Regions from separate parts of the Gottfriedia sp. S16(2024) genome, predicted to be linked through region 1. Evidence: predicted binding sites of a transcription regulator. Region 1 holds the regulator's gene; the other holds the start of a gene.
The links. The regulator LexA, encoded in region 1, represses DNA repair genes until DNA is damaged. The targets are predictions, from matches to a motif close to CGAACATATGTTCG.
Positions count from the first base shown of each region.

Region 2: a site for LexA is predicted at 11,160-11,173, ahead of AB1282_RS21800 (Y-family DNA polymerase). Genes of this name have one in related genera too.

Region 1 covers NZ_JBFLUO010000001.1:3,393,745-3,410,037, forward strand. The annotation lists gene AB1282_RS15950 (nucleotidyltransferase domain-containing protein) at 118-636, shown strand; gene AB1282_RS15955 (glyoxalase superfamily protein) at 686-1,069, shown strand; gene AB1282_RS15960 (FUSC family protein) at 1,194-1,679, opposite strand; gene AB1282_RS15965 (hypothetical protein) at 1,830-2,141, shown strand; gene AB1282_RS15970 (metallophosphoesterase) at 2,262-3,131, opposite strand; gene AB1282_RS15975 (response regulator transcription factor) at 3,305-3,949, shown strand; gene AB1282_RS15980 (sensor histidine kinase) at 3,946-5,331, shown strand; gene AB1282_RS15985 (L,D-transpeptidase) at 5,471-5,806, opposite strand; gene AB1282_RS15990 (glucosaminidase domain-containing protein) at 6,005-6,646, shown strand; gene AB1282_RS15995 (GNAT family N-acetyltransferase) at 6,785-7,201, shown strand; gene AB1282_RS16000 (hypothetical protein) at 7,543-7,983, shown strand; gene AB1282_RS16005 (GyrI-like domain-containing protein) at 8,069-8,695, opposite strand; gene lexA (transcriptional repressor LexA) at 8,792-9,439, opposite strand; gene AB1282_RS16015 (YneB family resolvase-like protein) at 9,580-10,236, shown strand; gene AB1282_RS16020 (DUF896 domain-containing protein) at 10,448-10,687, shown strand; gene tkt (transketolase) at 10,875-12,878, shown strand; gene sirA (sporulation inhibitor of replication protein SirA) at 13,070-13,507, shown strand; gene AB1282_RS16035 (YneF family protein) at 13,594-13,806, shown strand; gene AB1282_RS16040 (FIMAH domain-containing protein) at 15,269-16,293, shown strand, end outside.
Region 2 covers NZ_JBFLUO010000001.1:4,529,377-4,545,669, forward strand. The annotation lists gene AB1282_RS21735 (alpha/beta hydrolase) at 1-921, shown strand; gene AB1282_RS21740 (iron-containing alcohol dehydrogenase) at 961-2,124, opposite strand; gene AB1282_RS21745 (GNAT family N-acetyltransferase) at 2,183-2,770, opposite strand; gene AB1282_RS21750 (CDGSH iron-sulfur domain-containing protein) at 2,967-3,176, shown strand; gene AB1282_RS21755 (processed acidic surface protein) at 3,323-4,396, shown strand; gene AB1282_RS21760 (class D sortase) at 4,400-5,020, shown strand; gene AB1282_RS21765 (phosphotransferase family protein) at 5,082-6,011, opposite strand; gene AB1282_RS21770 (DinB family protein) at 6,146-6,640, opposite strand; gene AB1282_RS21775 (BclA C-terminal domain-containing protein) at 6,820-7,266, opposite strand; gene AB1282_RS21780 (Cof-type HAD-IIB family hydrolase) at 7,833-8,672, opposite strand; gene AB1282_RS21785 (DUF2922 domain-containing protein) at 8,872-9,087, opposite strand; gene AB1282_RS21790 (DUF1659 domain-containing protein) at 9,105-9,329, opposite strand; gene AB1282_RS21795 (YolD-like family protein) at 9,408-9,740, opposite strand; gene AB1282_RS21800 (Y-family DNA polymerase) at 9,827-11,089, opposite strand; gene AB1282_RS21805 (YqzH family protein) at 11,252-11,446, shown strand; gene AB1282_RS21810 (DUF2653 family protein) at 11,493-11,792, opposite strand; gene AB1282_RS21815 (hypothetical protein) at 11,815-12,198, opposite strand; gene AB1282_RS21820 (metal-dependent hydrolase) at 12,320-12,922, opposite strand; gene tatC (twin-arginine translocase subunit TatC) at 13,256-13,984, shown strand; gene AB1282_RS21830 (hypothetical protein) at 14,039-14,356, opposite strand; gene AB1282_RS21835 (FtsB family cell division protein) at 14,648-15,037, opposite strand; gene AB1282_RS21840 (YojF family protein) at 15,464-15,808, shown strand; gene bshB2 (bacillithiol biosynthesis deacetylase BshB2) at 15,825-16,293, shown strand, end outside.

The sequences.
Region 1 (16,293 bases):
TGAAGAAGCTTTTTTAATTTGGAATTTGTTTACACACTGGTTATTTTAAGTTCTAGAAGGTGCCAAAACCAACGAAGAAGAAACTAATAAATAGTACATATAAAAGGTGTGGTGAAATTGGACAATTCCAATAAGGTTGAGAAACAGTTAAAGATCCTCAGTGATATAAATACTATTTGTTTAAATCTAAAATTTCATATCTGGCTACGGGGAGGGTGGGCAATTGATTTTCTGCTTGGAAAAGTGACTCGCGAACACTCGGATATTGATTTAGTCTCTTTAATTCAATACAGGGATGAGTTAGAAAAGGCAATGGTTAAAGCTGGTTTTAAGAAAATTCCAGTCAGTATGCTCCAAACAGATTTCATAAAAGACGAAATCGATGTGAGTTTTGTATTTGTTAAAATTTCAGAAGAAGGTAAAATCATAGCGAATGGTTTTCCAGACTGGGAATGGAGAAATGATGCATTGCCAATTCAAAAATATAATTTAAAAGGTATATCAATTAATGTCCTAAACCCATACCAATTACTTGAAGAAAAAAAGGTTTATGAAAAAGGTACGGGACGAAAGCTTCGTTCAAAGGACATTGAGAGTATGAAAGTAATTCAAGGAATTATTGATGCAATAAGTTAAATGAACTTCTTAATAGGTAGTAGTTTTAAAAGAAAAGGAGAGAAGAGAAATGAATACATCGAAAATTTCTATGAAAAGTCCTACACCTATTCTACGTATGTTTGATGAAGATAAGGCAAAAGAATTCTACATAACATTTTTAGAATTTAAGATTGATTGGGAGCATCGATTTGAAGACGATTTACCTTTGTATATGCAAATTTCTTATAACAATTGTGTAATTCATCTTTCTGAACACCATGGGGATTGTAGCCCAGGTGCAGCTATTAGAATTGAAGTAGAAAATTTAGAGTTACTTCATTCAAAGCTACTGGCAAAGAAATATAAATATGCTCGACCTGGAATTGAAGAAACTCCTTGGAAAACACGAGAGGTTCGGATTGGAGATCCGTTTGGTAATAGAATTGTCTTCTATGAGAACATGAGAGACTGAATTTTTATTGTGCAGTATCGTGAAAGAATAATCTGAAAAATAAAGAGGATTGAAATAAGTAGTATTCTTAATTAATCCTCTTAAAAATTGAAAATAAACAAATCAGGATAGTGTTTGTACTATTTCAATTCTTTTTTCTTGAGATGAGAGAAGACCAAATGACCTGTATTAATCCAGCAGTCAAGACACCTACAAGCGTATCCCTCATTCGATCCATCGCATAATCCTTTGATTGGTGTTCAAATGCAAATACAAATAGAATTGTGAGAGCGACCTGGTGAAGTACTTTTTTGTCTAATTTTAAAAATTTAGCAATATATGTACCAAACAGAATTAAAAGTCCTAAGTTCCATCCAGTGACTTTTAGATAACTCGCGATTATTACAGTAATACCGATTCCAATCATTGTTCCAATTACTCGCTTGATTGATAAATTAATTGTTTTGTCCATTGTCGATTGAATAGTAAGTATAAGAGAAACTGGACCTAAGTATGGATGTGAGGAACCAAAAAAATTTGAGATTTCCCATGCTAATGTAGAACCTATTGATAGTTTCCAAATAAGACTAGTAATATTTTCAGATGAGTTCAGTGATTGTGTTTCTTCCATAAGCACCTCTTATAGAAATTTCTATTTTTTATATTATCCTCTCAAATTAAATCTTATATGTATGAGTGGTTGGTAAGAATAATTAAGAAATTGAATACTTATAATAGTGTTTAGCTAATGGACAACTAATAATAGAAATGGGTTGAAACAATGATTACCGTCTTATTTGAATATAAGTTTGAAAAGAAGTTTTTAGAGGATTTTAAATCAAGATTAAAAAAGTCAGCACATTCAAAATTTCATTCAGAGCCATCAAATATTGGAATGAATTTTATGCAAAGAGAAGATGAGCAATATTATTACATCAATTTATTTATTAAATATAGAAGTATAGAAGAATATGAAGAACGAACGAGGTTTGAAAGAAGCCAGGTTGAATGGAATGAAACTTGGTTTAGTAATGACATTACCCATGAACTATTATCAGTAACAATCTGGAAGGATTTTAGTCCAATGTCCTAATATCTTCATTGCAACGTGATTTGTATACGTGGAAAAACTATGTGAACTTCGTTGACTAATTATTGATAAAGAATATCTCTAATGTACCCGCAAGGAATTCATATTTCCTTGCGGGTTTTATTATTTACTTTTTAAAGTGAAAACTGAAATTTCTGGAACACTAAAAAATCGAAACGGAAGCCTTGTTGTTCCTATACCCCGATTAACGTATAAGTTCAAAGGTTTTTTATGATCACTTATTTTATATAAACCTTCAGTATAAATGGTTGCTAATGGTGGGGTATAAATTGCTTCGTGAAATGGAAGTTTTACTTGTCCACCATGACTATGGCCAGAAAGTTGTAAGTCAATCGGATACTCTTTAAGGCGTGTTGCCACATCGGGTTCATGTACTAGTAAGAGATTAAAAGCGTTTTTTTGTATATTTTTAAATGCTTCAGCCGGATTTGGTCTTCCTAAGAGATAGTCATCCAAACCAATAATATTTAGTTTGCTATGATCTTTTAAGTCGATTACTTTCTGTTCATTTTCTAAAACTGTAAAACCAGATTTTATGAAAACAGATGATGAGATTTTCTTGCCTGCTCCACCAACATCATGATTACCGTAAATAGCATATTTACCATATTTTGCTTTTAATTGTTGAAGTACTGCAGGGATTTGATCTAATTTATTGTATAAAGCGCTATTATCAATTAAATCACCAGTAAACACAATTAAATCAGGGGTTTGTTTATTAATTTGATCGACAACTTTATTTAATTGCTTTAATGTATAATGAGCACCTAGATGGCTATCACTAAATTGAACAATTTTCAATCCTTCCATCTGCTTTGAAACGGAATTTGATGTGATCGTTATTTGATTTACATCCAACATTTTTGGTTCGATACTTTTTGAATAACTATATAAAATAATAGGGAAAATTAATAATATCAAAGTAAAAACTAGTAATCTTCTAACGATCCTTCTAAATATGGTATATTTCATGTCTATAACCTGCCTTTTATGAATGAATTGATACAATTAAGATTGCAAATAAAATAAATAGCGCACTGATTAAAATTTCAATGATCCTCATGTTATCACTCCTCGAAAACAGTTTAAGCTACCTTTGTTACATGAACGTGACAAAATAACATAATTGAACGGAGGAATTAAAAATCAATATTCTAATCGCTGATGATGAAAAAGATATGTTAAAGATCTTACAGGCCTATTTCAAAAAGGAAGGATATACCGTTTTCTTAGCAGAAGACGGAGAACGAGCGATCGAAATCTTTTATAGCGAAAAAATTGATTTAGCTATTTTAGATTGGATGATGCCTTATAGTAGTGGGATTGATGTGTGTAAAGAAATAAAGAAAAACGGTGAAACAAAAGTATTAATGCTTACAGCTAAAAGTGAAGATGAGGACGAACTACAAGCTCTAAAACTTGGGGCTGACGATTATGTAAGAAAGCCATTCCATCCGGGGGTCCTGATTACTAGAGCTAAAAAATTACTAAAAGAGGAACATCTTATTATAATTGATCATATAAAAGTAGATTTTAAAGGTAAAATTGCATTTAAAAACGAAGAAAATTTAAATTTAACGAAAAAAGAAATTGATTTATTAAGCTGTTTTGTTCGTAATCGAGGAAACATCTTGTCACGTGAGGATTTGTTAGTCAATGTATGGGGTATTGATTACGATGGAGATGATCGAACCGTTGATACACATATAAGGAGATTAAGAGAAAAAATAGGAGAAGATCTTATTCAAACACATCGAGGTTTAGGATACAGTCTTAGAAAAGAAAAATGAATCGATTAGGAAGAAAAATATCGATAGCAATTACCGTATGTATTCTTTTTGTTTTTATTTTTTATCTAATAATCAATTCGTATTTATTACCTAAATATTATTTATTTCAGATGAAAAATAGAGTACATGACATTTCAACATCAATAAACAAGATGCCAATGGCTGAGTTTAAACAGTCAATTAATCAATTGGAACAAAAAAATAATGTAACAATCGCTTATGAACCAATACAATCTAATTTAGACGAGTTTAATGGATTATTACGAGATAATTTATATCAAAAAAGAGTAACGTTAAATAAATTTTGGGTTACAGAAGAGACATTAAACCAAGTTAAAAGTGGTAAAAGAATTAGTAAAATCTATGATCAAGGTAAGTTGAAATCTAGTTTTTTAGTCGATTTTATTCAAAAGGATAATGTATTTATTGTAGTTGGTGTCTCGATTGTTTATTTAAGTGATGCTGTTCAAATCGTAAATAAGTTTACCATTTATATTATGATTTTCTTGATTTTAATGCTGATTTTAATGGTTTGGATTTGGTCAAAAAAAATAACAGATCCATTGAAAGAGTTAAAAGATATTTCTAAAGAAATCGCTCAATTAGAATTTAAAAAGGCAAAAATTTCAACAAATGATGAAATCGAAGAACTTGCTAAAAGTATAAACGAAATGAGTGACAAATTGAGGATTGCCCATGATGATTTAAATCAACGGAATGCAAATTTAAAAACGTTCATTTCAGATATTTCTCATGAACTTAAAACTCCGCTTGCTTTAATCAAAGCTTATTCGGCAGGAATTAAGGACGGAATAGATGACGGAACCTATGTTGATACAATCATTAAACAAACAGATCAAATAAACCGTTTAATCGATAAATTATTAGAGTTATCAAGAATTGAACGTGAAAGATTACATATAGAACAATTTGACTTAATTCAGCTTTTGGATTCTAGCTTGGAAAACTTCGAAATCGAATTAAATCAAAATAATATAATCATAAAAAAAGAATATATTAAAACGAATCAAATTAATATTGAAGTAGATCGTGACCAAATTGAGAAAGTATTTAATAATTTAATTAGTAATGCAATTAAATATACAAAAAATCCGGTAATTAACATTAAGATTTACGAGGAAAATGAGGAAATTGTATTCATCATTAAAAATGAAACAAATCTTAAAAATTCCACTCAAATTAAGCAAATCTGGGAACCGTTTTATGTTATGGAGGCTTCCCGAAATAAACATTTAACAGGAACAGGCTTAGGTCTAGCGATTGTAAAATCGATTTTAAACCGTCATCAGTTAAAACATGATGTGAAATTAATAGATGGAACTATTCAATTTTCAATTCATTTTCCAAAACCCTTACAGTAGAGTAAGGGTTTTTAATTTTCTTCTTAGTTGTAACATGGAAGCCATAAACCATTTTTAAGAGAATGGAAATTTATTTTAATAGAAGTGCCGCTTAATCTATGAAAACTTACAAGATAAGAACTTCTCGTGGTTTTTTCATTTATTGATGAATAACGACACCTGTGCCTATTGGAACCATCGAAGATAATTCAAGTACATCCTTATTGAACATTCGAATACAACCATGTGAAACAAAGTGACCAATTGTTGCAGGATTATCAGTTCCATGAATTCCGTAATGTGGAGCGGAAAGTCCCATCCATAGTACCCCAAAAGGTCCACCAGGATTTGGATCTTTATTAATAATTGTATAAGTTCCTGTAGGAGTAGGAGTAAGCATTTTTCCTACACCAATTGGGTAAGTTTTAAGCAGAGTGTTTCCGTCGAAAAGTTTTAGCTGGCGGTTTGATGTAGAAATGTAGATCCAATTAGTCATTTTATCAACTCCAGTTTTTAACTATCGTATGAAGAAACTTTAATAGTTGTTAAATACAAGAAGGGTAATAGAATATATGAATTTTTAAATAGAAAAAATAGACAGATTCGATTACTTTTCTACTAATTCCTTAGTACCAAGATTGGAGCATATGAATACTCTATAGGACAAGCATTTTAAGGAGAGGATTAGTCTATAGTGTCTAATACAATTAAATATTTTCAATATGCCCAAGAAGTTTCAAAAAAAATTGGCTGGTTAACTGAAGTGATTTATACTCAATGGCAAGTAGAAACAGCACATTTTACGTCTAAAAATTTTAAGAAAAATAACAATATTGCAGGTCAAACGTGGTATCCAGGTTTACCACTTAGTAGTAGAGGAACTGCTAGACCTAAAAATGAAGGTGGATATTATATAAAATATAATGATCCAGTTCAGGGCTATGTTGATTTTATTTTAAGTAATCCACGATACAGTGAAGTGAAAACTTACAAAACTGCTAATGAGCAATTTAAAGCAATTGCTGCAGCAGGATGGGCTGTAGATACTAATTATGCAGATGTGCTCATCTCGGTAAATAATGCAAATATTAAAAATGGATTATATAAAAGGATCATTCAAATTGAGTTATATCCTTATAACGGAATCTTAAAAAAAGGTTCGAGGGGAGTGCAAGTAAAGAAAATTCAAGAAAAAATAGGCGTTAAAGTGGATGGGATATTCGGAAACCTAACTGAAAATGCAGTTAAAGAATTTCAAAGAAAAAATGATTTAGTAGTTGATGGAATTGTTGGGATAAAAACATGGGGGAAAATTTTCAATCCAACAAATCTATAAAATATTGAATTGTTTATTAAGTGAACCTGTATGATTTTAAATACAGGTTTATTAACATTAAACATAATACATAAAAGGGTTTGAAAGTATTTTATAGAAAAGGTTAACTATAACTATCTTTAGAAAAGGAGAACGAAAGTGGGAATTAGAAATGCGGATCTGAATGATTGTGAATCAATCGTAATTCTGGATTCACAAATTATTGGAAGCCGAATGAGGAAAAATCAAATTAAACTATCGATTGAAGAAAATCGATGTACAGTTTGTGAATTGAATGGAAGTTTAGTAGGTTTTATGATTTATCATAAATTTTTCTTTGGCCATTTATTTATTGATTTAATAATTGTTTCACCAAACATGAGGAGGCTTGGTATAGCAAAAAATCTCATGAAATATGTTGAAGTTTTTTCAGAAAAGAAATTATTTTCATCTACAAATAAATCAAATATCCAAATGCAAAAAGTATTTCAATCTTTAGGATATATTGAAAGTGGACTTATCGATAATTTGGATGAAGGGGATCCTGAAATTATTTATGTTAAATTAATAGATTAAACGATATTTTCGGCATTAATTTTTTAAACAAGAATAAAAATAATTTTATTACCCCAAATATCATTAACCACTTCCAATTACCCATCTTCAATTCAAATGTAATCTCATCTGATTCTCAATCTTATAATCATTTCATAGATTAATTTAAAAAGTGTAATATTATTTACAATAATTAAGAAAAAGTGTGTAAGAAGTCCTGACAGAATAATTAGTCTGTTACTTTAGGCTAATCAATTTAAAAAAAATTTAAATACATTCTTCCTGTTATTCTATTTTTCAATGCATGATGAATAGTAATAATATATAAATGCTCCAATTATATCATTACAAGGAGTGGAAATATGGATTTTAAAAGGGAATTCATCTTAAAAACAAAAGCAATATATAAAGAAACTGTTACAGAAAATATGGCATACAGTAAGATGTGTGAAAAATTTGAATCTTATTTTGCAGATTTAAAGGAGTCTTTAAAAAAGGAAATTGAAGTTTCGAATGGTGAATTTGATATTATGATTGATAAAGATAGTTTGATTGAGGTCTTATTAAATCAAAGAGAGTTATTAATTACGATTGATGACTCTGGAGTAGTAGTTAGTATTAAATATTTTGATGAAGTGCAAAATGAACAGGTTGAAAATAAGATTGATATAATTGAATATGATGGTGGGGCATATAAGAGTCAAGTATTTCAATCACCTATTACTAGAAATATAATCGATAATTATTTAGCAATTGCATTTAGAGATGATTTAGAGAAGTGTTTTGAAAGTTATAGTGAATGATAAACTGCTTAATTTAAAAGTGATATGTTACAGGTAACTAATTGTAAGTCTAGAGCTTGGAAAATCCAAGCTCTTTTAGTTTTGTCTATCGTTCTTCCACTTGAAACCTTAAAACAGTTTTCAATTTATCAGGTTGAGTTTTTCTTGCATCAGAAATATAGATTTCCTTATGTGTTTTTTGAACTCTTTGTAGATTATTCTCCGTGCAGAACTCTTCCATTAATTTAAAAGTTCGTGGTTCGTCATCATAACTTCCGATATGCATGGTTTGAACACATAAGCCTTCAGTAATCGATTCGAGTTTTACGTTTGCTAACAGTGGATTTTTCTTTTTTTGTTTAAGTTGATCTAAAATGATGTATGTTAAATCTTCTGAAACAAAGTCAGGTTGTCTAATCATTAATTTATATAGAAGATGTTCTTTGTTTAAATAGTCTAGTTTTCGGCCTTCTTCATCTAAATCCCATACTCCTTCAAGAGGGAAGACTGTGTAATCAAAGTAACCTTCTTGAACTATCCCTTTTTTAGGCAACATTTTAATTGCATATGCTAAAGTATAAAGTGCTTCTACATTTTCTTTAAATAATTCATTATTTGGATTCCCTTTGCCTTCAATCGTTATATATTTAAAGGCTGGTATATTAATTTTACTAGGCTTACTTTTTGGTAAATAAATTTCTTTTAAACTTTTTCTCCACTCGAGTTTACTCACTAAAAAAACTCCCTTAAATTATAAGTTAGTGTAGTTTGAATATGCTTATTAAAAATAAAAAGCAATCACATAAATATGTCATTGCTCTTAAAAGGTTTAATGATATGTACGATAAACTCCTATTACTTTTCCTAAAATTGATACTTGTTTTAATAAAATTGGAAACAGAGCATCATTTTCGGGTTGAAGTCTAAAATGGTCGCTTTCTTTATAGAAGCGCTTTACGGTAGCTTCACTATCTTCAGTCATGGCAACTACAATTTCTCCATTTTCAGCAGTGAATTGTTTTTTTACGATTACAAGATCGCCATTCATAATACCAGCATTGATCATACTATCTCCTTCTACACGTAACATAAAAACTTGTTCGTTAGATGGAGCAACAGAAGTCGGTAAAGGGAAATATTCTTCTACGTTTTCGACTGCAGTAATTGGAATCCCGGCAGTTACTTTACCGATTACAGGAATGTTAATAATATCGTTATAGATTTCAGAGTATGATGCTTGTACTTCATTCACAACCGTAGTTGTATCGCCAAGAATCTCGATTGCACGCGGTTTCGTAGGGTCTCTTCGAATATAGCCTTTTTGTTCTAGTCTCTCTAAATGACCATGCACTGTAGAGCTTGAAGCTAAACCAACAGCCTCAGCAATCTCTCGAACTGAAGGTGGATAACCTTTAATTTTTACTTCGTCTTTAATATAAGCTAAAATTTCTGCTTGCCTTTTCGATAGTTTGTTCATTTGAATTTCCCCCTTGCCTATAAAGTAGATAATACGTTCCTCTTTATTTTTTTCATTATATCATGATAGGATATGATATACAAACGTTAGTTCTATTTTTTATTAAAGTAGTTTTCATGTTCGTATGGAGGGAACAGTTAATGAATGCAATAATTTACGCGAGAGTAAGTACAGCAAAGGATTCACAAGAAACATCACTACAAAGACAAATGAGTGAACTAACCGAATTAGGTGAGCGGATGGGAATGTGTATTCTAGAAACAATAGGCGAACAGGCCAGTGGTTATGAAGTAGAAAGAGAAGGACTTTTCCAACTATTTCAAATTATAAAAGAGCACCAAGTTGATGCTTTATTAATACAAGATGAAACACGATTAGGCAGAGGTCATGCAAGAATCGCTTTATTACATTTTTTAAAAAGGGAAGGGATAAAATTATTTACTTCTTCTCAAAATGGACAATTTCAATTAAGTGAAAGCGATGAAATGGTTTTAGAAATTTTAAGTATTGTAGAGGAATATCAACGGAAAATTCATAATATGAAAATAAAAAGAGGTATGAGAAAGGCGGTTGAAAACGGGTATAAGCCTCAAAAAAACTTAGAAGGTAGTGTAAACGCAGGTGGTAGAGATAAGTTGGAATTACCGATTTCCGAAATTGTAAGATTACGTCAAAACGACCTAACATTTGAAGAAATTGCAGCTACCTTAAAAGGATTTGGATATAACGTTTCAAAAGCAACTGTCAATAGAAGGTATAATGAACATGTGAAAGAAATCTCCAATATTGAAAGCTAATGCAATTTATTGTAAGATGAGATACATTGAATAGAATATCAGACTCTAACGAACGATCGATTTCTTCGATGCATAGCCTGCTAAGGGAGTGCTCTTTACTCCGCTTTTCGTCAGACTTTTTGTCAAGAAAGACATCTATTTAATCGTCTGATTATAAAAGTGATGGAACTAACAATGAATAGATAAGATATAAATAAAGGAGAGGTTACTAATGGTTACTAAAAAAACTTTAGATAGAATAAATGAATTATCAAAAAAAGCAAAAGAAGCAGGGTTAAATCCTGAAGAGAAAGCTGAACAAGATCAATTAAGAAAAGAATATTTAGCAGATTTCCGTTCTCGAATGATGGATGAATTAACTTCACTTAAAATTGTTGATGAAAAAGGGAATGATATTACTCCTGCAAAGTTAAAATATGAAAAAGCAATGCGTAAAAGAAATTTACATTAAAAAAGATTTAACAATATAAAATTTCATATTTTGTAAATAATAACAAATAAAAGCAGTAGAATATTCTGCTTTTTTCTATTTCTTGGAAAGAATTTGTTAAAAATGTCAAAACTAAGTGTTAGTTATTGTAATAAATCATGGTAAATTATATGATAATATCTATGAATAAGCTAAAGGAGCGAAATTTATGTCTAATAATATTGAACAATTAGCAATTAATACGATTCGTACATTATCAATTGATGCAATCGAGAAATCAAATTCTGGTCACCCAGGAATGCCAATGGGCGCTGCACCGATGGCATATGCATTGTTTGCAAAATTTATGAATCATAACCCAAAAAATTCAAAATGGTTTAACAGAGACCGATTTGTGTTATCAGCAGGCCATGGTTCAATGTTACTATATAGTATGTTACATTTATCAGGCTACGAAGTTTCGATTGAAGATATTAAAAACTTCCGTCAATGGGGTAGCAACACTCCAGGACATCCTGAATATGGACATACACATGGTGTTGAAGCTACAACAGGTCCATTAGGACAAGGTATTGCGATGGCTGTTGGGATGGCTTTAGCAGAGCGTCATTTAGCAGGTACATATAATAAAGAAGACTTAAATGTAGTTGACCACTTTACATACTCAATTTGTGGTGATGGAGATTTAATGGAAGGTGTTTCAGCAGAGGCAGCTTCATTAGCGGGACATTTACAATTAGGACGCTTAGTAGTTCTTTATGATTCAAATGATATTTCATTAGACGGAGAATTAAATCGCTCATTCTCTGAAAGCGTAGAAGACCGCTTTAAAGCTTATGGATGGCAAGTTATTCGAGTAGAAGATGGAAATAACTTAGATGAAATTACTGCAGCGATCCAAAAAGCACAAGAAGAATTATCAAAACCAACTCTAATTGAAGTGAAAACAACAATCGGTTACGGTTCTCCGAATAAATCTGGTAAATCAAAATCTCACGGTGAGCCATTAGGAAAAGAAGAAACGATTTTAACGAAACAAGCGTATGCTTGGGGTTATGAAAATGCATTCTACGTACCAGAAGAAGTGTATGCACATTTTAATAAAGTAATTGTTGAAGCTGGGGAAAAGAAAGAAGCTGAGTGGAATGCTACTTTTGCTAAATACGAAGAAAAATATCCTGAATTAGCAGCTCAATTAAAGAATGCGATTGAAGGTAAGATTACTGTAGATTTAGAAACAGCATTACCTAAATATGAAGTAGGTAAAAAAATTGCGTCTCGTTCATCTTCAGGTGAAGCAATTAACGCTATCGCAAACGTATTACCTAGTTTCTTTGGTGGGTCTGCAGACTTAGCTGGATCTAATAAAACGTATATGAATGGTAAAGGTGACTTTACGAGAGAAAGCTACGATGGACGAAATATTTGGTTCGGTGTACGTGAATTTGCAATGGGTGCAGCATTAAATGGTATGGCTCTACATGGTGGAGTTCATGCGTTTGGCGCAACATTCTTTGTTTTCTCTGATTACTTAAAACCAGCAATTCGCTTAGCTGCTTTAATGAATTTACCTGTTACTTATGTATTTACACATGATAGTATCGCAGTTGGTGAAGACGGACCTACTCATGAACCAGTTGAGCAACTAGCAGCATTCAGATCAATGCCTAATCTTAATGTAATTCGTCCAGCAGACGGAAATGAAAGTTCTGCAGCATGGAAAGTGGCAGTAGAAGCTAAAGATGCTCCTACAATGTTAGTATTGTCTCGTCAAGATTTACCTACTTTAGAGGGTACTACTACTGATATTTATAATAAAGTTTCAAAAGGAGCTTACGTTCTTTCTCCTGCGAAACAAGATAAAATCGATGTTGTATTAATTGCAGCAGGTAGTGAAGTACAATTAGCAGTTGGAGCACAAGAAAAATTAGCGGCAGAAGGAATTTCTGCATCGGTTGTTTCGATGCCTTCAATGGACTTATTTGAAAAGCAATCTGCAGAATATAAACAATCAGTATTACCAAAAGAAGTTACGAAAAGAGTAGCAGTAGAAATGGGTTCTTCATTCGGCTGGCATAAATATGTAGGATTCGATGGAGAAGTAATTTCAATCGATACATTTGGTGCATCTGCTCCAGGTAACTTATTAATGGAAAAATTCGGATTTACTGTTGATCATGTCGTTTCAGCAGCAAAAAAAGTATTACAATAAAGGTAAAGATGGGAAAAGTAGGGAAAGAATTTTAAATTCTTTTCCTATTTCCTAAACCTTTTTTCAATATAATGCTTTATTAAAGATTTTTCGACAAAACTAGTTGATTTTCACTCCTTAAAAATGACAAATATTTTGAATGGAATTTTATATAATCTTCCTTACAGATAGTTGTTGGGAGTGGACAAGATATGAGGGAATATAAAATTTTTTTAATTCGAGAACCACTGTCTATAGAATTTTATGGAAAAGAGCATAAAATATATCAACTAGTATATGAGTATTATTATTCATCGATTGAACTAAGGAAAATAATCGAAAAACAATTAGAATATATAACAGAACCAATACCATTATTCGAGCTACATACATTTATTCGCAAATTTGATTCTCAACAGATCTACTTTTATGAGGAAACTGGAGAGTATCTTCTCGAACTTGTTGATGGTGCAAAAGCTCAGCTAAAACTTTATCCTCACGAACTTATTTTATATGCAGAAGGATCATTAGAGGCAGAAACAATATTCTTTGAGCTATTAAGAAAATTTCGTTCAACATTCATTGCAATAGATGTGAAGGATCAGCGATTTGGCTGGCTAAGACCTATCGCCTATCAAAAGTATATTTAAAACGATTAAATTGCAGTTTGCTCTTGTATAAACTGGTTAGTTTTAGTAAAATTGTTTCTAGATGATTTTAAGGAGGAAGCAATAAAATGTGGGTATACTTTCTAGTCGGCATCTTAGCATTAATTGCAGGTGTTGCGATTGGATTTTTCATAGCTCGTCAATATACAATGAACTACTTAAAGAAAAATCCACCAATTAATGAACAAATGTTAAAAGTAATGATGGCTCAAATGGGACAAAAACCTTCACAAAAGAAAATTAACCAAATGATGAAGGCTATGAACAACCAAACAAAATAATAAATCCTTTTAAAATATAAGGCTTTATAGCTTGTTTTGAAATAAATATTGAACATATTCTTTCTGGAAGCAGTTCTTTTAAGTGAATCCTACACCAAGAATTTGTAATTATTTAAATCATGAATCATTATACAATCTAAAACCACTTATTCTGTTGGAATTAACCAATGGGCAAGTGGTTTTTTATGTTTTTAGAGAAAATTTTTGTGATTACCAAAAGAAGTTAAAGGGAAAAATTAAAATTTAAAAACACCGGCTTTCGCGAAAAGTTGGTGTTTTTTTATATCTTTTTCTTAAATTTTGTATTTAGAAGAATTCTGTTTATCTTGCAATTCTTTAATCATTAATACATTCGTATGTTTTTTTAGAACAAATATTTTTATACAGAACATGTCAAAATCCATAAACAGTTGACAAATACTTCGAAATAAAATTGTTTAATACGTCGATTTCTAACTATTTAACAAGTTATATGAAAGAGAAAGTCGATAAAAAAGTTTGCGGTATTTTCAAAATTTGTCAAAATACTCATTATTAAAAGCTTAGAATTGTTAATAAATTATTAAATATTTTATAGTTTTTTATCATTTTATAAATTCTCGTAAACTAGCAATGAATTCTATTAATTAGTAAATTGCATGAAAGGGGGATACAAGTAGGCTTTTAGCTTGATTCAGGAGGTGACGATATAGAAGCAAAAAAAAGAAATGATAACTTTACATAATCGATAGGGCAAATTCAAAAACGAAAGCTACATAAATTATAGTGTACAAATGAGAGGAGAATCATTTTGAAGCGTAGAAATAAGATTGCTGCATTATCGACCACTTTAATGATTTCGATGTATTCAACATCCGCATTCGCTGCTGAGCCAGGGCTTGATAAAATGCCCGGACCAGTGGATCCTCAGTCATGGGTGAATCCAGACGATATGACCTGGAATGATTATAAACCAGTCCCTGGTGTAAATTGGAGTACTGATAAGAGTATTCAACCGGAATCAAACCTTAAAGGAGCTTTGATCTTGGTCGATTTTCCAGGTCAGGATTTTATTTTGACCTTGCCTAAGGGGAAAGATCCTATCGGTAATCCTCAAGTCAATGCCGTTCCTCGCGAAAAACTCGGGGAATTTTGGACAAATTACTTGAATGTTCCAAGTGAGCTAAATCATTATCAGACAATCGATGGCTTTTGGAAAGAGAACTCATATGGAAAATGGGGCGTAACCCTTGATTCTTACGGTCCTTATCGCTTGGATAAATACGAATTTCAATATGGTCTTGACAGTTTTAATCCTGGTTCACTGCCAGGTAATTATAAAACAGGGAATCTCTTCCAGGATGGTATAAATGCAGCAACAGCAGACATAGTCGCATCAGGAAAAAACTATGACTTTGCGTTCATTGTACATGCTGGCTATGATGAATCAACCGTTTGGCAAGAACTGGGAGAAATGAAGTTTATGAATCAGAACTCGGTGCCTGCTGAATTTGGGCCACCGAAGAATTTAACTGGATTTGAGAATATGCTAAACTGGGCAAAAACTCGTTATGTACCTTGGACTTCATGGTTTGCAGCAAAATCTATTTGGTCTGCTGCATCGAGTGCAACATTAAATGGCAAATCGATTCGTGTTTCGATTCAAGGTGAAAGTGATGGCATGTCAACATTTGCTCATGAATTTGGTCACCTTAAGGGACTGGGCGATAACTATAATAATGCAGCTCTAGACCCTCGAACCTACTCGGGTTATTGGGAAACGATGAGTCGTGGGTCATTTAATGGTCCAGGTGGAACGCATACACGCTGGATGATTCCGGCAACCCTTGGATCTTCGTTACCAGCACCACATACGCTTCGAAATAAAATGAAACAGGGATTCCTATCCAATGATGAAGTCCTGCAGCTCAACCGTGATGAATTAAAAGAATCTGGACCTGTGTTTGCGGATATTATCGCACGCGAAGTACCAATTGGCAGTAAATTTGGTCGAACTGGACTTCACGGAATCAACATCAGTATGAGCGATTTAACACCAAGCAATTACCTAAGCGGTGATTGGCGTAACGATATGATCGGTAACGTAAACAACGCTAAGTACAATAACTACACTCTAGAAGTTGTAGACCGAGTTGGTGCGGATTCCTTTGCGGCCGATTCAGGTGTATTGATTTCAAAAACGAAAAATGCAGAAACTGCACCGTTCATTTGGCCAGTTGATTCACATCCAGAAGATATCAGACTGAAGGACTTTACAAAGCCTGACGGTACAACAGTATCGGTTACAAAAGGTGACCCACGTCAAGCCCTGGATTCTTTATTCCATGCAGGGAATGGGGCAAGTTTGGTTGGCGGTAAATTCGATGGTTCTATTAGCCAAGACGATGTTGTCAGTGAGTACATCGATCCATACAATAAACTACAATTCTATATTTTAGGGAAGTACAAAGGCAATGACGGTGTACTACATTACCAGGTTGCCGTACG
Region 2 (16,293 bases), 1.1 Mb from region 1:
ATGATGATCTGGCTTGTTGTAGCTGTTCTTTTTCTTATTTATTTTATTGGAGTTGGCTACTATTTTACGCAGCAAGTTTTGTTTATGAAAACAAATTCACTTGAGTTTATTTATCAGCGCGAGTTGGAAAATTTCCGATTTGATGAAGGATTGTATCGTTCTGTTCAAAAACAACCCTTTTCTATCCAATCTCGTTATGGATACGAATTAAAGGGATACTTGTTTGAGTCCTTTGATACAAATAATTGGGTCATTATTACACATGGTGTAACGGTTAATAAGAATAACTCAATTAAATATGCTGAGCTATTTTTAAGGCTTGGCTTTAATGTACTTACTTATGATCATAGGCGACATGGGGAGTCAGGTGGTCATACAACTAGCTATGGATATTATGAGAAATATGACTTACAATCTGTTGTTCAATATTTAAAGGATTTAAAAGGTGAGATTGTTCTTGGCATTCATGGAGAGTCAATGGGAGCATGTACAATGTTACAATATGCTGGTTTTGTTGAGGATTCTGCAGCTTTCTATATTTCAGACTGCGCGTTCTCTACATTCGAAGAACAGCTTACATATCGTTTGAAAATGGATTATAAACTTCCTAAATGGGCAATCCTTCCTGTTTCTAGCATTTGGTTAAAGCTTCGGAATGGATTTTTCATTAAAGATATTTCTCCTTTATCGGCAACACATAATATTAAAAATCCTGTTTTATTTGTTCATAGTAAACCAGACCCTTATATTCCATTTACACATACACTTAAATTATTCGAAGCGAAAAATCAAAATAAGAGAGAACTATTCATTGCCGAAAATGGTGCCCACGCTATGAGTTTAAATGAAAACAAAGATGATTACTATTCAATTGTTTCATCTTTTTTAAATAATATTGGCGTTAACCATAATTCAATATAAAAACTGGACAGAGTTTTTCTCTGCCCAGTTTTGGATCTATTAAAGAGCTGCCTCTAAAATTTTCAATGCATCTTCTTGATCTAATTTTTTAAAGTTACCAAATGGACCATATTTAACCGTTTTAGCAGCCATTTCAGGTAGTTGTTCTTTTGTAATACCGTACTCACTTAAACGACTTGGTGCACCGATTGAGTCCCAGAATGTGCGTAAAGCTTTAATACCAGCTAATGCCCATTCTTCTTTTGACATTGATTCTTGCCTGATATCAAATACTCTAGCTGCAAATTGACAGAAACGATCAACATTTTCGCTCATTACATATTCCATCCAATGAGGGAAAATAATTGCTAATCCTCCACCGTGTGGAATATCTGTTACTGCAGAAACTGCATGCTCTATATTATGTGTAGCCCAATCACCTTGGACACCCATACTTAAGATTCCATTTAATGCCATTGTTCCACTATATAGTAGTGTTTCACGCGCTTCATAATCATCCAATTTCTCTACTGCGATTGGAGCAGTTTCGATAACTGTTTTTAAGATTCCTTCACAGAAACGGTCTTGAATTTTTGTATTCGTTCCATGGTGGAAATATGACTCAATAACATGTGACATTATATCCACTGATCCATAAACTGTTTGATCACGAGGAACTGTAAATGTATTTTGAGGATCTAGGATTGAAAACGTTGGGTAACTAAATTTACTTCCCCAACCTAATTTTTCATTTGTTTCCCAATTTGTAATAACTGACCCAGCGTTCATTTCTGAACCAGTTGCTGCAAGTGTTAATACTGTTCCAAATTTTAATGCATCTGTTGGGAATGCTTTACGTGTAATAATATCCCAAATCTCACCATCAAATTTCGCACCAACTGCAATAGCTTTTGTACAGTCGATTACTGAACCACCACCAACAGCTAAAACAAAATCAATATTTTCGTCTTTACAAATTTGTATACCTTTATGAACTGTTGTTAATTTCGGATTTGGTTCAACTCCGCTTAGTTCATAAACTGTTTTGTCAGCTTCTTTAAGAATATCTACTATTTGATCATATAGGCCATTTCGCTTAATACTTCCACCACCGTATACAACTAAAACATTCTTTCCAAAGCTAGCAGCCTTTTCTTTTAACTTTTGTACACTATCTTTACCAAATATTAATTCTGTTGGATTTGCGAATGTAAAAAAATTCATATGTATCCCTCCTATTGTTCAAACTTAATTTTAACTTAAACAATCGAAAGGATGCATCTTAAACGACTTTTGTTTCGAATATTTTTTCATTTATTGGGAACACTAAATAATCGTATGAATGATTCATAATAAATCTAACTTTCTCATATTTAAATCCCACTTTTTCATATAATCGGCGGGCAGATGTTTTGTCTTGATCAACATTTAATGAAACACGAGTAATCCCTTTGTTTTTGGCAAAAGAAAGTAATCCCTCTAATAATTCAGTTCCAATTCCTTTGCCTTGATAATCTGGATGCACTGATAATGTATCAATATAAAAATCTTCATCATCTGCTTCCTTATCTACTTTTACATTTTGGATATTTAAATTACGACTTATTATTTCAAGCATTTCACGATCAAGTACTGATAATTCTAAGGAATGGTAGGCTATAATCACTCCTACAACTTTCCCTTCAATTTCTTTCACTAAACAATTATGGTAACTTAGTCGATTTTGTTCAGATTGAACATAATATTCTAAAATTGGGGTTGCTTGTTCGTATGATGTTGTCCCTGTTAACATAAATACAATATCTTCAATCGCTTGTACAATTAGAGGGACAATTTGTTTGGCATCTTCTTTTTTTGCTATTCGAATCATGAATTGTCACTCCTTAACATAAATTTTTACTTAGTTATCTTTAACATTTTTTTAGTATAAAAAAAATAACCTTTTCATTTTATACTAAATTCATGTTAATTTCATATTAAAAGTTAATACTTTATTAAAATACCCCATTTATTTTAACATAAATGTAATATATAATAACTTTAAGATGTGTAGGAGGAAATTTAATATGTCTGATGTTCAAATTAAGGTTTTAGATAATGGTCCTTTACGTGTAACTGGAACAGTTGATTTAGTTGATGCTGAAGGGAATACATATCCGCAAAAAGCAGCTTTCTCATTATGTCGATGCGGCATGTCAAGTAAATTACCATATTGTGACGGTACTCATAAAGGAAAATTCGAATCTGTCGTTCGAGCTCCTAAAGAATCAGAATAATTTCATTTTTCTGGCGCCGATTATTGAGCAATCCTAAATAATCGGCTTTCTTATGCCCTCATACCTTTATTATATTTGAATCATTCATAATACTGATCTAATCACATTTTATATTTAGGGAATGTACTATTTAGGGGGAAAACAATATGAAAAAGGTATTAGCTTCAGTCGTTTTATCTGCAGCATTAGTAGTACCAGGTGTAACTGCATATGCAGCGCCAAATGCAAATGAATTAAAATCTTATTTAGTTAGTATCAACCTAACTCAAAAACAATTAGAGGATTATTTAAATTCTTACTACGGTGAGTCGATCTCTGATTTCGATTCAGTTGATGAGTTAAAAGATACTTTAGGTGAAAGACTTACACAAAAAACTTTAGACGCTCTTCTAGATGAGTACGGTTACACTGAAGATGAAATTAAAGATCTAGCAGTCTACTATGATGATATGGACAAAAATGCATCATTACTAGATACGTATTATTTTACTTCTGATATCGAAAACTTAATTTATTTAGATGAAGATGAGTCAGGTAGTGTAGAAGATCAATTCCCTTCTATGGAAGATATTTCTTCTGCTCTTTCAGAGTTTGGAATTACTCAAGCAGAAATTAATAATCTATCTGCATACTTAGAAAAAGTTGTAAATGATGATCCTGCTGTTGAAGCTAAATTAGAAGCATTAGGAGAACGTGCATCTGCTTTAGAAGAAAAGTATCCTGAAATTTTCTCAATGGATTCTGAGGCTGCTCCAAAAGAATTACCAGCTGAATTAAAAGTAGAATTAATGAATATCGTAAAAGAGCTTCAATCTACTTTAAAAATTGATATTAAAGTTGCGATTGAACAAAATGGCGTTAAATCTCCTTTAACTTTTGCTAAATTACTTACTATGGATGATTCTATGGATTCTATGGAAAATATAAAAGTATATTTAGAGATTTATGATAATGCTGGTAATCTATTATTAGACGCTGTATTTTCACCAGATGAACTTTTAGGTGATGACCAGATTGTAGATATCGTTAAAGATACTCAAAAAGCAATTAAAAACCCAAAACCAGCAACTAAGAACCCAAAACCTAATGTTATTGTAAGAACGGAAAATGGCGGTAAACTTCCTACTACTGCAACTCATACAACTGAATGGACAATGGTTGGTATGTTAATGATGTTAGCTGCTGTTGTTTTACGTAAAAAGGTAATTGTTAAACGATAAGCTATGAATCGTAAACGAAAAGTTCTACTTATATTTTCAGCACTCCTTTTTATTGTCGGATTATTTTTTGCTACAACAAATGCTTATTCTTTAATTAAAACCTACGTACTGTATAAACAGTCTAAGGATGATTTCAAAAAAGAAATCAAAACAGAAACAGCAACTAAATTGAAGCAAATTAAAAGAGATGAACCGCTTTACAAGACTTATCCTAAATTTGGCGATGAAATGGGTACATTAACGATTCCTCGACTTCAAGCAACTCTACCAATCTTCCACGGGACAGATGAGGATGAGCTTGCAAAAGGAATAGGTCATTACGCTAAATCTGTGATGCCAGGTGAAAGAGATAATAGTGTTCTTGCTGGACATCGAGATACTGTATTTCGTGGGCTCGGTAAAGTAAAAGTGGGCGATCCGTTAATTGTTAAAACTTCGGCTGGCACATTTACTTACAAGGTTCATAAAATTCGTATCGTTGATAAAGATGATCGCACTGTTATTATTCCAAAACCAAGACCAACTTTAACGGTAAGTACTTGTTATCCGTTTAATTTTATTGGACATGCACCGCAGCGCTATATACTTGTAGCTGGTTTAGTCAAATCAGAAGTAAATAAATAAACAAAAAAATGCTTACTATACAATAGTGAGCATTTTTTTATTAGTAGTTTCATATTTTTCATTAATTTTCTAGTACAGCCCAAAATTTTTCGTTATTTAAATTGCGAACACTCCATTGGTAGTGTCCATCACTGCAAGTTTCTGAAAAGAAATTTGCCGAATAAATACTATAAAATAAAACGTATAAATGGATTGTACTTCTAACCTCTTCTCCTAATCGATCAACTACTTTATTTAAATATTTTGCTAGCTTTATTTCACCCAATTCATCATATAAATCAAATAAAATCCAGCTTAATGCAACATCAAATAACGGGTCTCCATATAATGTCATTAATCCGAAATCAATTACACCATTAATTTGTCCATCTGAATTTACTAATAGATTTGATGGATAATAATCACCATGTACTAATGCATATTCCCCTTCATATCCAACTGAAAATGCATCTATTAAACGTTTTAATTTCACTTCGTAATCTGATACATCTCTTTTCAAATAATAATCTACTTCTGTATTCTTTCTTAGTAGCGATTGCTTTAAAAAACCGTTCCAGTCCTTTGAAGAAACTTCTTCATAATCACTTAATAATTTAATGCCTTTAAATTGCTTTTCTAATTCAATCCTTTGAATACTTAATATTGTAGATAGATAGTTTTCAAAGAAAGAATCTAATACTTGCTCATCATAATTTGATAAATCCTTTTGTATATTTCTGCCTTCAATTCGTTTTTCAATTGTTAAAACAACGCCCTTCTCTTTTATAATCTCGTGAATTTTAGGTAATTCAAAATTTGCATCACTAGAATTCATTGATTCATAAAATTGCTTTAATATTTCTAGCTTTGAATGGGCTGTTGGTTTATATAATTTTAAGACTCTCTTTTGATCATAAGAGTAGACTTCTGCTTCTTGTCCCTTTCCTAAAAAATTCAATTCGCTTATATTGTACTTTTTCAAAATGTAATCCCTAACATTTTGTGTGATCATCTTTTGTTCCCCATTTTCCCTTATTTATCTTTTTTTCAATTCTATTTCCATCTATTCCTACTTCTTCCAAAATAGCCTACTATTTCTTATACGGCAATACAAATTATTTAATGATTTTTCTCCGTATTAGCTTCCTACTCTTCTTTTGATACCCATGAACCTTGTGCTTTTCGTATGTAGAGTATTTGCCCGATATGATAAGCATTATGTGTACATAAATTAGATAATGCTCCCCACCAGACTGCATCTACTGGAAAGTTTGGAATTTGTTCATAAAGCTTTGATTCATCTGCTTCTTTTATGGCTTGCTGCCAATTCGCTAAATTCTCGTCTAACCGTTCAACAAGCTCCTGCCAATATTCCCTTGTTAAATTTTCCATTTCTCGAAAAGTTGAAGCATTACTATCGATTACTTCAGTTGGTATTTCTCCTTTAAATCTTCTCAACCATCGTTCATTATAGAAATACAGATGGTATACGATTTCAGCGATCGTATGAGTAAAATCATTTTGTCTCCAACTTATATCCTCTAAACTTAAATTCTCCAATGCTACATTTAAAGGTTGAATCCAACTTTCAACATTACGACAGACTTCCAATTGATCTAATATAAACTCTTTTTTACTCATAGATCATTCTCCTTTGTTAATTTTATACTTTACGATATGTACTTTCGTGGTTATTACTAGATTCACCTTTATTACTTTATGATTTTAACTTATTAAAAAATGCACTACTTTTTTAAAAAGCAGTGCATTCTTGTAACGGGATAGGAGAATCTTTTGAAGCATAACGATAAAATCTTATACTAATGAACTCTGAATAGATTAATTGTTGCTCCAGCACCTTGTAACAACTTAACATCTCCAACAAAGTCAAATAATTGAAGTGAAATTGTATCTCCAGCTTCTAATGGTAAGATCATTTGACTACCGTAAATGGATCTATTCACTTCATTTACGATTGCTGATGCATTAATAGGTCTACCGTTTATTAATATTCTTGTAGATACGGCTAATAGTGCATTTAAATTCACAGTGTAAGTAATAAAATAATTACCTGGTGCCTCAACTGTTAGTCGATCATTTGCTCGATCAATTGTAATTCCTTCACCTAAATACTGAAATGATGGAAAAGTTACAACTGTTCCTTCTTGTATTACTGAAATTGTTCCACCACTATTTGTAACAAATGCAAAGCTTTCGCCAGGAGGTATTGGTGGACAATGATGTCTTGGGTGTCTTGAATGTCTCATATTATCACCTTTCATTATTATTAGACATAAATCCTCTTAGGAGTAACATATTAAAGACTTGTCTATATAGTTTATTAATATGAAAGTTTTTTCTTTTCGTTACAGCATGTCCACTAGTTTTTTTATTTTTTTCAATTTTAATAGAATAAAAAAACTTAGTCATCATCGGACTAAGTTCTGTTAAATCATATAGTATTGCGAGTTCTATGACCTCTCTAGTACATTTACAATCCGATTTAATAGTTCATTTTGCTTCTTTAATTCCTCGTTTCGGATTTTAAATAATTTATAGAAGTAGGAGATTACTACTATAAGACCTATAGGAATTGCAATGTAAAAAAGCATAATAATGATTGGAAATATACCTAAGGCTACATCCATTTTAACACTCCACATCCTTTATAGTTTATATTTAGATTATGTTAACCTATACAATCTTTATGTCTTTAAAATAGGGAAAAGGAATAAGAAGTGTCTACAAAGTATAGAAAGAATGCAAAAAAAGAGAGTCTCAAAAGTACTTTGACTTTTAAACTCTCTCTTGCCGGTCTACAAATTGAATGTAATTAACTTTGTTTCAATTTTTGTTTTTGATCTAAAAAATGATAGATTGCATGGGCTACGCCTGCTTCTTCATTTGTTTTTGTAACAAATGTACAGTAGCTTTTTAGTTCTTCTTTCGCATTTCCCATAGCTACTGGAAAACCTACTCGATTAAACATAGAGACATCATTAAAACTATCGCCAATTGCCATGCTCTCATTTAAATCTACTCCAAGGATTGGTGCAAGCTTTAATAATGCCGCTCCTTTACTTACATTTGCTGCATTAATTTCAACGTTATTTGAGCCTGACGAAGTAATTAATAGTCCCTCTTCTTGCATTAGTTTTAGACGAATGCGACTAATAACCTCTTCATTCTTGGAAAGAAATAATATTTTATATACATCGAGATCCTTAAAATCTTCAATAGAAGAGTAAGTTCGAACCTTTCTTAAAGTAGCTGTCACTTTGTGTGTCTTGCCAGTTTGCTTATCAGTAAAAAATTCATCATATAGTGTATCTCGACACTTTGTAAATGATCCTTCACTAGTACTAATAATAAATGTTTTATTTTCTGCTTCACATATGCTTAAGGCTTTCGCAAAAATTTCTTTATCCATTGAATCGTTGTGCAAAATTTTTGCCTCATAGTCATATATTTGGGAGCCATTTAAACAGACAATCGGACAAGTTAGACCAGCTTCATCTAATACTTCCTTTGCACTTTCATACATTCTACCTGTAGAAATGACAACATGGATTCCTTCCTTTTGTGCTGCCCGGATGCTTTCAACATTTTCCATAGGTATTCCATTCTTACCATTTACCAGTGTACCATCCATATCAATTGCAATTAATGCCATGTCGTTCTCTCCTTTTCTACTATTCTCTTATAATCTGAATGCTAACTATTCACCAATTCTACTAAATTATTCTTATTACAATTTATCTATTTCTATTTTATGATTTCATTCTCTATTATTATAACGCAAAAAAAGACCTTCTGCATTTCAGAAGGTCTTTGGACTGCCTACAAAACTCATTTTCTAACCATAATAAAGCCTATAACTCTATCTCAATAATCTCCTTACCAACCAAGCGTGCGCCTTGTTTTGCTACGACAATTCCACTTGTAGAAGTGAATACGTTGTTTGCTACAATTTTATCCATTACTTGATTGATTAATGTTGGATTAACTGGAATGGTTGGATTGTCTACTGTTAGCGTAACGACCTTTTCGTTTTCATTTAAAAATTTAAGTTCTAATGTTTGAATCATGTCGCTTTCCTCCTTTTTTATAGACTGTTTAAAAGTAGTCCATTGCTTAATACTTCTAGTTCTACTAACGGTAGATCTTGCAATGATGCTAAAGCATTGCCAATTTCACTTAGCTTCACTAAATCAACATCAACTCGGACATTTTTATATGCCTTCCTCTTGATCATGATTTTTCCTTGTGCGTCTTTTCCTGCATGTAAATTTACATACAATGTTAGTTGTTGAGTAGCAATTTGTGCCATTTTCAACTCCCCCTTTCGATGTATATGTACTTAAAAAAGAGGGAGTTTTCGTTAACGGTTCATTATTTTTTTTGATTTTCAAGATCCAATTTTCACGTCCACAATATCACTTAATAACAGCTCCATATATCCAGCTTGTTCTTCATAAATGGATAGCCTATTTTGGTGTAAATTAATTTTCCCTATTTTTCCTTTTACATTATGGTGATAGTGATCTTTATAATAAGTAATTTGTACACTTTCATCTTCGTGAATTGCCTGTTGAAGATGACGGTTCATTTCCTCTAATAGTTGTTCATCTACATCTTTTTGTTGTTCATAATTTTGTGATACTTTCCAATCACGAAGCATTTTTACATGTTCTGGTAACATCATTGACGTCCATTTAATCGTGCCACGGTCACGTATCATCGGCATTCTTCTCCTTTTTTCTCATTTTATCTTAGGTAGAACTAGTGGTTTTCACCTGCAGGGAGAAAAGGACGAAAGGAAATCTTTTACCCTTTATGTCCACCTACCAGCTTGCTTCGGGCAAGTGCTGTTCCTCCTTCTGCATAAGAAACAGCCCAGAGGAGCGAAGATGATCCGTATTTTTTTCGGACTGCGTCCATCACATATCCTAAATTACGCTTTTGAGGTTTTTTCTGGTCAAACAAATTTAACTGCATGATTTCGTCACTTACAATATTCGAAAGAGAAATGAGAATTTGCCGAACTGTCTTCCCTTCATAATATCGATCAAATAATTTTGTACAGATTTCATACAAATCTGAAGTAATATTTGTAGGTTCATCCATTGTAAAAGCATGGGAAAATCCTCCACCGAATTCTTCACGACTATATCCAATTCCTAATGTAATCGTACGTCCTGCCTTCTTAGCATTACGAGTTCGGCGTGCAACCTCTTCACACATTTCACGAATAACAAACTTAATTTCTTCGACTTTCGTATAATCTCTCATTAATATTTGGCTTTTACCAAAACTAATCTGTCCATTCATTATTGGCGCACCTAGCTCAGACAGATCTACTCCCCACGCATGATGATATAGTTGATTTCCCATCACCCCGAATTTTTTCTCCAGCAAATGAAGAGGATATTTCGCTAACTGTCCTACTGTAAAAATACCCATTGCATTTAAAGTTCGTTCGGTTCTTTTACCGATTCCCCACATTTCACTAAGAGGACTCACCTGCCATAGTTTTTTTTCTACATCTTCATAAGTCCACTCCGCTATCCCATCTTTTTTTCCTTCTAAATCTAAGCACAGCTTCGACAAAAGCATGTTCGGTCCAATCCCAATCGAACAAGGTAATTGAAATCGTGCCATAATTTCAGTACGAATTTTTTCGGCAATCTCCCATGCATCACCCCATAATCTCTTCACTCCATCCACCTTTAAAAAACATTCATCAACACTGTATACATGTAAATCCTCTAAGGGTACAAATTCATTTAATAACTTTACTATGTTTGTTGAGATTTCTAGATATTTTGACATTGAAGGATTTACAATTTTAATTCGCGGATCTTTCGGTATTTCAAAAACCCTTGATCCCGTTTTAATCCCAAATTCCTTTTTTAATCGTGGGGAAGCTGCAAGGACGATACTTCCTTCTCTCTCTACATCTCCAACAACTGCTAAATAACATTCTAATGGATCTAATTCGAGCATGACCGCAGAACAACTTGCATAAAAGCTCTTCATATCGATGCATAATATCCGATGATGTGGTAACTCTTCATAACAAATGCTCATACATATCACTCCGATTTTCCAAAAAATAGCAGAACTAATGTTCTTATTTTTATTATAAACATATATTAAACGAATATACGTTCGATTTCAATAAAATTTTTTCATTAGGAACAATACAAAATTTTAGCTATACTAAAGTTAGCTTAAGGGAGGAAACTAAAAGTGGATGGACAGTTTGTAAAGCAGATGATTAAACGAGCGTTAATGCAATATAGAGGAGAACACGAACAGTGGATTACAGCTGATATGCTAGATAAACTGTACGATCAAATCGTTACCGAACAATTAAATGATGATCGTGAATTATATGAATTAGTACAAGATATTGTTTACGAATACGTAACGAATTATGCCTAAGCAATCGAAAAAACCCGAGAAAGAACGTCCAGTTCTCTCTCGGGTTTTATGAATAGATAAATGATATTTCACTCGTAATTCCAACTTCTTCATCAAAACCAATAATGATTTCCATTGCATAGGATGAAAAACGATGAATCTCTTCTAAGTAAAAACCAATTGCGTCTGATATTTGTTGCTCACCATACAATACGTTCAGATGATTGGCCGAAACTTGACAACTTACCCCAACATCTTCATCAAATTGAAACTCAATTTGCACACTTTCTGGGCGTATTCCTTCTAAATCAGCCACATATACACAAATTGCATTGGCAACATCTTGTTCATCAAAATAGATTTTCACAAGTCACCTCGAAGGGAAAAAATTAATATCGGTTTCTACGAAAGATTTTCTTAATAAACCAAATAATCACTACTATCACTAAAAAATCTAATAGTAATCCAAAAAATGAAAAACCAAAGTGCTGACCACCATAGTAGCCACCAAACGGGTTTAGCATCGAGCCAAAAAGAGAGCCTAACCCAAATGCACCTGCATACCCTAAAAAATTCCTTCCAGGACTTCTATAAGATCGATAACTCGACCTAGGTGCTGTTGGTCGATAACTTCTATTAGAACGATACGATCTCCTAATGGCAAGATGCGTTGATGGTTGTTTGCTAAAAACAAAAGAATTAGTATTCACCTTAATACGTTGATGGTTATATGTATTACTACTTGCATCAACCGGGATTGACAAAGCAAGCATAAAAAACAAAATCCACATTGATATTAGAGAATTTATTTTTTTCAATATTGACCCTTCTTTCATCATCACATCTTTCTTAGTATGGATTATTTTAATAAAAAAATGTGATAATTAAAGAGGCCTATAACCACTTAATACTTTGTTTTGTAAACAACTGATCCGCTAATAGGTGCGAAAAATAACCGACTGTACCAGCTAACCATAATCCATTTATCATTAAGTCTTTTTGCAGCAAATAACAAATTCCACACCAAAAAGCTAAAAAGTAAAGGGAATGAGTTGGTCCACGATGCTTTAATCTCGAAGAAACAGCAACAAATACTCCAAGCGCAAAGATTGACCAATAACCATGAAAGAAAAACCAACCAATAACTGCAATTAATATGCCTGTTAACATTAATATTGTTTTTATATTCCGTAACCAGCTAACACAAACAATAAATAATGTGAGAATACCTACTGCATAAATCCATGAACCAGAATAAATTAATTTCCCTGTTTTCACAACAATAAATAATGTAGCTGCTAAAAATAATAAGCTGAAAAGAACTTTTAGCGGCATTGAAACTTTTTTTGTTAATGAACTATTATGATGATCTAAATCAGGAGCTAAACTACTGATTGCACCAACTATAAGTGGGACGGTCATAGAATCATTTTTTGTTGCATACATTGTGACACCAGTTGCAAATAATCCTACAATTACATGACTTTTTCCATCCAAAATATTTACCTTCCTTATCTTACATACTCATACTTTTATTATAGTCGGATAAGGTTAGTTTTCATATGAATATATTAGCAAATGATGGTAATTTAAGAATAATTAATGTCTTTATATTCATTGACGATTGTTCTTTTTTCTGACAAAATATAGGAAGCTTAGGTGTTATAGAAAACTAGTCGGTTTGTAAGCCTTTTGGGCGAAGACTAAAGACGTAGTTGCACTTACACTTTATTCCTAGAATTGGCTACTACATCAAGTAATCGACGTCGCTAGCCAGTTTACTTTTTAAAGTGTAATAAAATACTTTCACAGTTTGCTTTGGGGGAAATTATGCAAGAAAAAGAAATGAGTGTCATTGACCATTTAGATGAACTTCGAAATCGAATAATAAAAGTTATTGTTGCATTCGTTATTTTTTTAGGGATTGGATTATATTATACGAAAGCTATATTCAATTTCCTTGTTCAAGATTTGCATGGAAAGCTTCTAGCGCTTGGTCCAAGTGATGTCCTTTGGATTTATCTAATGATTGGTGGGGTGTTCGCGATCGCGTGTAGTATCCCTGTCATAGCTTACCAAATATGGGCGTTTGTAAAGCCGGCCTTGCATGTAAAAGAACGAAAAAGCACAATGCTTTACATACCAGCTTTATTCTTATTGTTCGTTTGTGGATTAGCATTTGGCTATTATTTCATCTTTCCAAACGTTTTAAAATTTTTACAGGATATTGGAGAAGACTTAGTAACAGTTACATTCACAGCTGAACGCTATTTTAGCTTCTTATTTAACTTAGTTGTTCCTTTTGCGTTTTTCTTTGATTTACCAGTCATTATACTATTTTTAACAAGTATCGGAATCGTATCACCGGCATTTTTAAGAAAAACTCGACGATTTGCATATTTTATCCTTATTATTATCGGAACAGCAATTTCACCGCCTGATTTTGTATCTGATATGATGACAAGCTTACCATTGTTAGTTATATACGAATTAAGTATTCTTGTTTCATCACTTGCATATAGAAGACGTATTAAACGACTACAACATGAATCAGAATAAAAAACAAAAATGGACAGCAATTAACATGCTTGTCCATTTTTTCTTGACTATTCCTCATAATAAAATATGTGATGTATACAAAGTAACAACCAAACCTGAAAAACTATAAATTAACGATGCTTTAATAGCAATTTTTCTTTGAAAATCTTTATGTAAATCATTAAATTCTAATCCAGCAGCACGCAACCATTGATACCGCTGCAATGGAGTATAACTTACTTTTTTAGCTGTTTTCCAATAAAGGAAGACCGTCGTAACGAATCCTACCATAATAGCAATATTACTAGCCGATGAATCCGAGAGAACACTAACAAGGAACGTCAAAATTACTTGTACAATTAAAATAGCAAAAACGTAAATGAACTTTTTCATGTTAATCCTCCTTATTTAAGCTTATTTAAATTATAACAAAGATGTATTTTTCAGAATAGTAAAAATTTTGTAGAAATCGTGGGTAATTAGAACTAAATAGACAACAAAAGGATAAGAAATTGAGTATGTTTATAAGAGAAAAATGTAAAAGAGACTAAAAAATTCTATTCCCTTCTTCCTATTTGAGTTTGTACGTTCGACTTTAAACTTGCACCAAACGAACGTTAGTTCTATAATAAAAATAGAAAAAAGATTCCCATTTATATGAGAATCTTTTAGTTTAATTAATTGTTAGTTTGAGCTGATCTCATCTTTTGATTTCGGCACGATGATGATTGTTTCTCCTTTTTTAGAGAACATGTATTGATCACGCGCATAGTTTGCTATGAAATCCGGATCATTTAATAGTCTAATCTGTCTGTTTAAATCTTTTTCAGTTTTAGCCACTTTTTTTTGTTCGACATGTAATGTTGAAAGTTCATGTTGCTTTGCCGAAGCGATCTTGTTTTGACTAAACATATATATTCCAGACACGACAATGAAAGACAAAAATAATATTGTCAAAATGATTCGATGGATTCTTATTGTTTTTCTTTTTTGAGTTTGCGGAAATTGATTACGAGAAGGCTTGTTTAATTCTTCTCTTTGTGGATTATATAACTTTCGTGCTTCTGCCTTCACGTTAAAAACCTCCCTTTAAAAATATTATTCTACTCTAGTTTAACAAGTAATATCTTTTTAGAAAAGAAAAAAAAGGTAAAACAAGTAAAAATTTGACTATTTTACACAAAAACTCGTCTTTTTTGTCGAGTTCTCGTCATGTATCTTATCAATAAAAGATACCATTAATTACCTCATTTTCTTATTTTTTGAATATTTTAAATTTTTTTAACAAAAGTGGTTGACGAATATTTTCCCATCATGTATATTAAATATAAATTAACTGAATATTTAAACAGTTAAATTTTAGTAATCATGTTATACACATCCCCCCAATCCCTATCACCCAATTAGATAGGGATCTTTTTATGTTCAAAATCACAAGCCAACAAATTACCAATTTAGGGAAAGTTGGATTATAATACTTTTTAAAGGAGGTACGAGAAAATGCAAAAATTAGAAATTGGTGCTGCCCAAGAAGCACTTCAAAATTATATAAATCAAACAGTCTATTTACATTTAGAAACTACAAATGGTGCATATGCTAATCACTTTAATGAAAAAGTAATGACAGTAAATGCCTTTATCAGAAATACGAAAGTAATCATTAGCCGTGCTACGATCACAGGCAAATACCCATACCGTGTCGGACTAAAGCTTGAGGAAGGCTGGGTTGTTGCAGAAGGATTAACTGATTTTGAAGTTGATGACCAAGGTCGCCTCCTACTAGCAGGTCATAATGAGGATGGAAAGCTTGCAATCGCAATACATTTAAGCTATACGCCATTTTAAGAGAGGAGCACTAAAAATGAGTCAAAAACAAGAAAAAGTATTACTTGTGTTCCCTCACCCTGATGATGAAGCTTTTGGGGCTGCTGGAACGATTTCTAAGTTTACAAATAAAGGGATTCCGGTTACATACGCTTGTTTAACTTTAGGAGAAATGGGACGAAATATGGGAAATCCATTTTTCGCAACAAGAGAATCACTTCCTACAATACGTAAAAACGAATTAATCGACGCTTGTAGAGAAATGGGAATCCAAGATTTAAGAATGCTCGGATTCCATGATAAAACAATTGAATTCGAAAACCCTGAGGATGTAATTAATCCAATAAAGGAAATTATCGACGAGATTCAGCCAACATTATTAATTACTTTTTATCCAGAACATGGTGTCCACCCCGACCATGATGCAACTGCAAGAGCTGCTGTTGAAGCAGTTCGACGAATGGATGAAGAAGATCGTCCAACAGTATGGTGTATTGCAATTACAA